Regions from separate parts of the Isoptericola sp. NPDC056618 genome, predicted to be linked through region 2. Evidence: predicted binding sites of a transcription regulator. Region 2 holds the regulator's gene; the other holds the start of a gene.
The links. The regulator LexA, encoded in region 2, represses DNA repair genes until DNA is damaged. The targets are predictions, from matches to a motif close to TCGAACANNTGTTCGA.

Region 1 (4,271 bases), on a different contig from region 2:
GGGACCCGGGCGCGCCGTGCTGGTACGCGGGCGTGTCCGTGGGCGGCGCGGTCGGGCAGCAGCTGCTCCTCGACGCCCCGGGCCGCGTGCGCGGCGCCGTCCTGTGCTGCACGGCGGCCCGCTTCGGCGACCCGGGCCCGTGGCTCGAGCGCGGCGCGCTGGTCGCGGCCGCGGGCACGCCGACGCAGGTCTCCACGTCCGCCGGCCGCTGGTTCGCGCCCGGGTTCCTGGAACGGGCGCCGGACGTCGGCACCCGCCTCCTGGCGTCCCTGCAGCACGCGGACCGGTTCGGCTACGCCGCCGTCTGCGGCGCGCTGTCCCGGTTCGACGTCCGCGACCGGCTCGGCGAGATCGACGCCCCCGTGGTGGCCGTCGCCGGCGCGGACGACCCGGCGACGACGCCCGACGACGTCGCGCAGGTCGCGGGCGGCGTGCGCCGCGGGCGGCTGGTCGTGATCCACGGCGCCGCGCACCTCGCGCCCGCCGAGTGGCCCGGTCGCGTCGCGACCCTGGTCCGCGAGCTCGTGAGCGAGGGGGAGGCGCGATGACGACGACAGGGCACGACGGCGGGCACGACGCAGGTTTCGGACGCAGGGCGGACGGCGGGACGGGTGGCGGGCGCGGCGACGAGCCGAGGCGTGCCGACGGGACGGCGGTGCGGCGGGCGGTGCTCGGCGACGAGCACGTCGACCGGGCGGACGCCGGTACGACCTCGTTCACCGCGGACTTCCAGGACCTCGTCGCCCGGTACGCGTGGGGAGAGATCTGGACACGACCCGGCCTCGACCGCCGGAGCCGCTCGATGATCACGCTCACCGCTCTGGTGGCCGGCGGGCACTGGGAGGAGCTCGCCTTGCACGTGCGCGCGGCGGTGCGCAACGGCCTCACCGTGGACGAGATCCGCGAGGTCCTGCTCCAGTCGGCGATCTACTGCTCGGTGCCGGGCGCGAACCGCGCGTTCGCCGTCGCCCAGCGGGTGCTGCAGGAGGACGGCCTGCTCTGAATGCGGGTGAAGGTGCGGGACGCCGCCCGCACGCACCTCACCCAGGAGCAGGTCGGCGCGCTCGGCCTGGAGACCGCGCCGACCCACGTCGTCGACCGGATCGACCGCACGATCACGGATCCTGCGGGCCGCTCCACGAGCCGACCCGTGTCTGCCCTTGTGAGAGCGGTCCTGGGCCGCTACTCTCGAACACATGTTCGAAGATGACGGAGCGACAGCCGCGCCGCCCGCGGCCGTGCACCGTCGTCCTCGGGCGTTCGGTTCCGGCGCGGCCAGTGCCCCGGTCGCGCCGGAACCGCCCACGGGGGCGCGCCCCCGCCCGACCGCGGGGGGGGCGGCCGGGGCGGCGCCCCGCGCCCGCCGGGGGGGGGGCGCCCGCCCCCCCCCCCCCCCCCCCCCGCTCGCCCCCCTCCCCCCCGCGCCCCCCCCCCCCCCCGCCCGCGGGGCCCCCCCCCGACGGTCCTCGAACGCGCGCTCGCCGGGCTGCTCTCCGACGACGTCGCCGACCGTGTGCCGGGTGAGCCCCGTGATGCCGTCGTCGGCCGGGCCACCGACCTGCACCTGTCGATTGATCCTGCGGTGCTCGACGGGAGGACGCTCGTCGGCAGGGAGCTCGTCGGCGGCGCTCCCGGCCCTGGCGACGGGCGCCCGCTGCTCGCCGCGCTGGACGACGCGGCCGCGGGCCCGGACCTGGCCGGCACGCTGGCGTCGCTGGACGAGGCGGAGCTGGACGACTTCACGATCCTCGAGGTGCTGGCCGCCTGGGAGCGGGTCGCCGCGTGGGCGCAGGCGGGATCGGCGCGCGTCCTGGCCGAGATGCTGGAGCGCACGCGCGGGACGTCACGGCACGAGTTCGTGGCGGACGCCGTCGCGGCGCGCCTCGGGCTGACCCGGCGTGCGGCGGCGCAGCTCGTCACGGTGGCGCACGGGACCGCTCGCCTGCCCGAGGTGGCGGACGCGCTCGCGGCGGGCGTCGTCGACCGCCCCAAGGCGGAGGCCCTGATCGACGCGGGCCGGCTGCCCGACGACCTCCGTCGCGAGGTCGTCGCCGGGGTGCTGCCCGACGCCGAGCACCTCACCGCGCCGCAGATCCGCGCGCGCATGCGGCGGGCGGAGATCGAGGCAGACCCGGACGGCACCGAGGCGCGGTACGGCGCCGCGCGCGCCGAGCGGTTCGTCCGGCTCGAGCCGGCCGACGACGCGATGGCCTACCTCACCGCCTCCCTGCCCGCGGACGACGCCGCCCGCGCGTTCGCCGCCATCGACGACGCCGGGATCGCGATGCGCCGTGCGCCGGGGGAGGCGCGTCGGCTCGACGAGTGCCGCGCCGACGCCCTCACCGCCCTCGTCACCGGCGGCCTCGTCACCGGCGGTCTCGCCACCGGCGGGCTCGCGTCCCGAGAGGACGTGACCGGGCCGGCCGCCGCCGGAGGGCTCGCACTCGGCGGCTCCCCGCCGCGTGGCGACGTGGGCGTGCCGTCGTCCCCGCGGCGCTCGCACCCGGGGGCGGGCATCCGGGTGACGGTGGCGGCGTCGACCCTGCTCGGCTCGGACGACCTGCCCGCGATCCTCGCGGGGCACGGGCCGATCCCGGCGGCGATGGCGCGGGCGCTCGCGTCCGACCCGGACGCCGTCTGGCAGCGGGTGTTCACGGACCCGGCGAGCGGCGTGCTGACGGACGTGTCCTCCCGCTCCTACCGCCCGAGCGCGGCCCTCCGCGCGGCCGTCGTCGCCCGGGACGTCACGTGCACGTTCCCCGGCTGCCGGGTGCCCGCCGCGACGTCCGACCTCGACCACGTCGACCCGTACGACCCCGCGTCGGCCGCCCTGCAGACCCACGGCGGCAACCTGCACGCCCTGTGCCGCATCCACCACCGGGCCAAGACGGTCGGGGGCTGGCAGGTCGCGCGGGACCCCGACGGCGGCCGCACCACCTGGATCGCGCCCACCGGGCACCGGTTCTCCCGCGACCCGGTGCCGCAGGACCCGCGGGTCGCGGCCCGGCCACGCTCCGACCGGCCTTGCCTCGACCGGGACGGCATGCCGCCCTTCTGACGGCCGGTCCTTCCGGCCGCGGCCCGTGCTGTTCGGCGCGTGTGCACGGGAGGTTCATCGTCCGGTGGATCCGGCGCCGCCTGGGCCTCCTACGTTCCGGGGCATGACCGAGAACCGGAACGAGCACGTCGACGTGCCCCGCCCCACTGACCAGCCCGCCGCTGACCGGCTCACCCCCGATCGGCCCGACGCCGAGCGGGACGGGCTCGGCCGCCGCACGTTCATGACCCTGACCGGGCTGGGCGCGGCAGGCACGGCCGTGGCGGGGGCGGCCGTGGCGGCGGCGCCGTCGGCGGCCGCGTCCCCGGGGGCCGCACGTGGCCCCCGGCTGCGCTTCCGCAAGGACGGCACGTACACGATCGTGCAGTTCAACGACACGCAGGACGACGAGAAGATCGACCGCCGCACGCTGGAGCTCATGCGTGCGGTGCTGGACGACGAGCGGCCGGACCTGGTGATCCTCAACGGCGACAACATCACGGGTGGCTGCGACACCCCGCTGGAGATGCGGCAGGCGATGAACAACGTCGCCCAGCCGATGGAGGAGCGCCAGATCCCCTGGGCGATCACGTTCGGCAACCACGACGAGGACTCGACGCCCAGCAGCGGGGTGGACGAGGCGCAGATGCTCGCGTTCTACCGGTCGTACCGCCACAACGTGAACGGCCCGACGGCGAAGGGCGTGACCGGTCAGGGCAACTCGCACCTGCTGATCGACGGCACGAACGGGAAGCCGGCGTTCAACGTGTGGCTGCTCGACTCGGGTCGGTACGCGCCGGGCACGATCGACGGGCAGGACTTCACGGGCTACCCGACGTGGGACTGGGTGCGCATGGACCAGGTGGACTGGTACTACCGCACGTCGGTCGAGCTGGAGAAGCGGTACCGCCGCGCCATCCCGTCGCTGATGTTCATCCACATCCCGCTGTGGGAGTACCGGTTCATGTGGTTCGGCTCCGTCGACGGCCGCACCGCCGCGGACCACGAGCGCGGCGCCGCGCGCCACCAGATCGTGGGGGAGCGCAACGAGGAGGAGTGCCCCGGCCCGTTCAACTCCGGGCTCTTCTCGGCGGTGCGGCACCGCGGCGACGTCAAGGGCATCTTCTGCGGCCACGACCACGTCAACACGTACTCGGGCAGCTACTACGGAGTGCTGCTGGGCTACGCCGGCAACACCGGGTTCGGCACGTACGGGCTGAGCGGCGCGGAGCGC
Region 2 (4,271 bases):
GCGGCACCTGCCCGCGCCTGGGCGGGAACCGACCACGGACGCCCAGCTCGACGAGATCGCGGGACTGATCGAGGCCGCGGGAGGACGGACTCTCGGGCTGTTCTCGTCCCGCCGAGCGGCGCAGGCCGCGGCGGAGGCGATGCGCGAACGGCTGGACGTGCCCGTGCTGTGCCAGGGCGACGACCAGCTGCCGACGCTCGTCAAGGCGTTCGCCGACGACCCGAAGACCTGCCTGTTCGGCACGCTGTCCCTGTGGCAGGGCGTGGACGTCCCGGGCCCGAGCTGCCAGCTGGTGCTCGTGGACCGGATCCCGTTCCCGCGCCCGGACGACCCGGTGAAGGCGGCCCGTGCCCGCTCCGTGGAGCAGGCGGGCGGCAACGGGTTCATGCAGGTCTCGGCCACGCACGCCGCCCTGCTGCTGGCGCAGGGCGCCGGCCGGCTCGTGCGCACGGGGGAGGACCGCGGCGTCGTGGCCGTGCTCGACCCCCGGCTCGCGACCGCCCGCTACGGCTCCTTCCTCACCCGGTCCATGCCGGACTTCTGGCCGACCACCGACGGGGAGCTCGTCCGCGCTGCGCTCCGGCGCCTCGACACATAGCGTGTGGCCGTGGACGAGACACGCAGGACGACCAAGCTCGCGATCGTCGGGGCGGGCGCGGTGGGCTCCACCCTCGCGTACGCAGCGCTGGCCCGGGGCGCGGCCCGGTCCGTCGCCCTCCTGGACGTCAACCGCGCGAAGGTCGAGGCCGAGGTGCTCGACCTTCGGCACGGGGGCATGTTCATCCCCCAGGCCGAGATCGACGGCTCGGACGACGTGGAGGTCTGTCGCGGCGCCGACATCGTCGCGGTGACGGCGGGAGCCAAGCAGAAACCCGGCCAGAGCCGCCTCGACCTGGCCGAGGCGACGGTCGGCCTCACGCGGTCCATCCTGCCGGGCCTGCTCGAGGTGGCCCCGGACGCCGTGTTCCTCATGGTCACCAACCCGGTCGACGTCGTCACCTACGCCGCGCAGGAGATCAGCGGCCTGCCCCGGGGCCGGGTGTTCGGCAGCGGGACCGTCCTCGACTCGTCCCGGCTGCGCGACGCGCTGGCCCGCCACTGCGGGGTGGCCGTCGGGAACGTGCACGCGAACATCGCGGGCGAGCACGGCGACTCGGAGATCGTGCTGTGGAGCTCCGCGACGATCGCCGGCGTGCCTCTCCTGGACTGGCGGCCGTTCCGGGGGCACCCGCCCCTCGACGAGCCCGCCCGGCGGCGCATCGCGACCGACGTCGTGGAGTCCGCCTACCGCGTCATCGCCGGCAAGGGGGCGACCAACTACGCGGTCGGTCTGGCGGCCACCAGGATCATCGAGGCGGTGCTCAACGACGAGCACCGCGTGATGAACGTGTCGTCGCGCCTCGACGACTTCTACGGCATCAGCGACGTCTGCCTGTCGGTACCGTCGCTCGTCGGCCGACGGGGCGTGGCGGAGACGATCGACACCCCGCTGTCGGACGACGAGGTCGCCGGGCTGCGCGCGTCGGCCGAGAACATGCGGGCCGTGCAGCAGCGCCTCGGGTTCTGACGGCCCGGGGCGCCGCACCGGCGCTCAGAGGCTGCGGAGCACCGCCACGACCCGGCCGAGCACCTGCGCCTCGTCGCCCGGGATGGGGGAGTAGGCGGCGTTCTGCGGCAGCAGCCAGGTGTGCCCGTCGGCCTGCTTGAAGGTCTTGACCGTGGCTTCGCCGTCGATCATCGCGGCGACGACCTCCCCGTTCTCGGCGACGGGCTGGCTGCGCACGACCACCCAGTCGCCGTCGCAGATCGCGGCGTCGACCATCGAGTCGCCCGCGACCTTGAGCAGGAACAGGTCGCCGTCGCCGACGACCTGCCGGGGGAGCGGGAAGACGTCCTCGACGACCTGCTCCGCGAGGATGGGGCCTCCGGCGGCGATCCGGCCGACCAGCGGGACGTAGGACGGGGCCTGGGCCGGCTGCGCGTCGGACGCGGCGAGCGACCCGGCCACGTACCCGGGAGCGGGGTCGGCGTCGGGAGCGGCGGCCACGACGGCGGGCGTCTCGGGGTCGACGACCTCGATCGCGCGCGGCCGGTTGGGGTCGCGGCGCAGGTAGCCCTTGCGCTCGAGCGTGGTGAGCTGGTGCTTGACCGAGGACGGGCTCGCCAGGCCCACGGCCTCGCCGATCTCGCGCATGGTCGGCGGGTAGCCGCGGGCCTCGACGGAGCTGCGGATGGTCTCGAGCACGCGCCGCTGGCGGGGCGTGAGGCGGTCGGACGACGGAGAGAGCTCGCTCACCGACGCCAGCGCGGTCGTGGAGGCGCCGGCCGTCGTGGTGGCCGCGTCCTCGAGGGTGTCGTCCTGGGCAGCCCATGGCGTCGCCGTCGTCGTGGACGCCGGGGCCTGGTCCCGTCCGCTGGTCATCGCGTTCTCCGTCCTGCAGGGCGCGGCCCGTGGGCGGGCCGATGAAATCCGACAAACCTTCCATCGCGCTGTCGGCCACTCTAAGCCAGTTCCGGCCCGACATCAAACATCTGTTCGATCGGACCTCGACCGTGTCGCCGGGACGTGGTACACCTAGTACAGCAGTTCGACGTACAGGTGTTCGAAGAACAGACGTTCGACGGAGCGGCCGCCTCGCGCGGCACCACGTGGACCGGAGGCAGGACGATGCAGAACGCACGCAGCACCAGCGACGCGCACGGTTTCCTCGGGCTCGGAGGGCTCCGGCTCACCCGCAGGGGCCGGGTGGTGGTCGCGGCCCTCGTGCTCCTCGTGCTCGTGGGCGCGGGGCTGTTCGGCCAGCGCGCCGTCGCCGAGTCGCCGGGCGCGGGCGTCGAGGTCCGGCTCCAGACGGTGGCGCCCGGCGACACCCTCTGGCAGTACGCGCAGCAGGTGCGCGACACGGGCGAGGATCTGCGCGACGTGGTCGCCGAGCTCCGCGACCTCAACGGGCTCACGTCGGCGGAGCTCCAGACCGGGCAGGTCGTGGTGCTCCCGCTGGACTGACGGCGAGGACCGGCGCGCCCGCCGCGGGGATCCTGCTTGCGCGGACGGTCGCCCGCCGCTTACCTTGTCGGGCAGCCGGGCGCCGGTCCGGAGCCGAGCGCAGGAGACCAGCGATGCACTGCCCGTTCTGCCGCCATGCGGACTCGCGAGTCGTCGACTCGCGCACCTCCGACGACGGCTCGTCCATCCGACGTCGGCGTCAGTGCCCCGCGTGCCAGCGCCGGTTCACCACGATCGAGACGGCCAGCCTGTCGGTGGCCAAGCGCTCCGGGGTGACCGAGCCCTTCAGTCGGGACAAGGTCGTGGCGGGCGTGCGCAAGGCGTGCCAGGGCCGGCCGGTGAGCTCCGACGACCTCGCCGTCCTCGCGCAGAAGGTCGAGGAGACCCTGCGCGCCTCCGGCCGCCCCGAGATCGAGGCGAACGAGGTCGGTCTGGCGATCCTCGGGCCGCTGCGCGAGCTGGACGAGGTCGCCTACCTGCGCTTCGCCAGCGTCTACCAGTCGTTCGAGTCCCTCGAGGACTTCGAGTCGGCGATCACCTCGCTGCGGGCGGAGCGGGACGAGCGCGCCACCGCCGGCAGCGGCACGACCGCCTGACGCCCGGGTCGCCCGGTCCGGGCGAAATGCCCTGGCGCGGGGTGGCGGCCCGGGGCATGCTGGACGCCACCAGGTGCTGCGTGGCCCCGCCGCGCGAGCACACCCACCCCGACGGACGACGAGGTGACCGCGATGACGGACGACTCCAGGGCGAAGCCCTCCGAGGACACGAAGGCGCGCTTCCGGGAGGCGCTGGAGAAGAAGAACGCCGCCAGCCACCCGACCGCCGGCAAGGACGGCAACACTGGCCAGGTGCACGGCTCGGAGACGACCGGGCCCGTGCAGAAGATGTTCCGCCGCAAGTCGGGCTGAGCACCGGCCGACGCGCCGCGCTGGGTGACGTCCGAGATGTCGGTCACCACGTAGCCGATCTCGCCGCGCGTCGCGAGCATCTGCGCCTCGATGTTGGCGCCGTGGTCGGCGAAGACCTGGTTCACGCGGGCGAGGACGCCGGGCACGTTGCGGTGCAGCAGCATGATGCGGCCGACGCCCGTGTGCGCGAGCTGGAGGTTCGGGAGGTTCACCGACAGCGTCGTGGACCCGGTCGCCACGAAGTCGCGCAGCTTCTTGGACACGAACTCGCCGATCGCCTCCTGGGCCTCCTCGGTCGAGCCGCCGACGTGCGGGGTGAGGATGACGTTCGGCAGGCCGCGCAGCGGCGACGTGAA

Region 1: ACFQ8T_RS17905 (DUF222 domain-containing protein) is a predicted target of LexA. The motif match lies at 1,467-1,482, and genes of this name have one in related genera.

The regions. Positions count from the first base shown of each region.
Region 1 is NZ_JBHTVZ010000018.1:63,117-67,387, reverse strand. It holds gene ACFQ8T_RS17915 (alpha/beta fold hydrolase) at 1-548, shown strand, start outside; gene pcaC (4-carboxymuconolactone decarboxylase) at 545-1,003, shown strand; gene ACFQ8T_RS17905 (DUF222 domain-containing protein) at 1,583-3,058, shown strand; gene ACFQ8T_RS17900 (metallophosphoesterase family protein) at 3,162-4,271, shown strand, end outside.
Region 2 is NZ_JBHTVZ010000013.1:38,654-42,924, forward strand. It holds gene ACFQ8T_RS15150 (ATP-dependent DNA helicase) at 1-598, shown strand, start outside; gene ACFQ8T_RS15155 (L-lactate dehydrogenase) at 608-1,567, shown strand; gene lexA (transcriptional repressor LexA) at 1,592-2,422, opposite strand; gene ACFQ8T_RS15165 (LysM peptidoglycan-binding domain-containing protein) at 2,669-3,007, shown strand; gene nrdR (transcriptional regulator NrdR) at 3,121-3,603, shown strand; gene ACFQ8T_RS15175 (DUF5302 domain-containing protein) at 3,736-3,915, shown strand; partial or broken gene serA (phosphoglycerate dehydrogenase) at 3,936-4,271, opposite strand, start outside.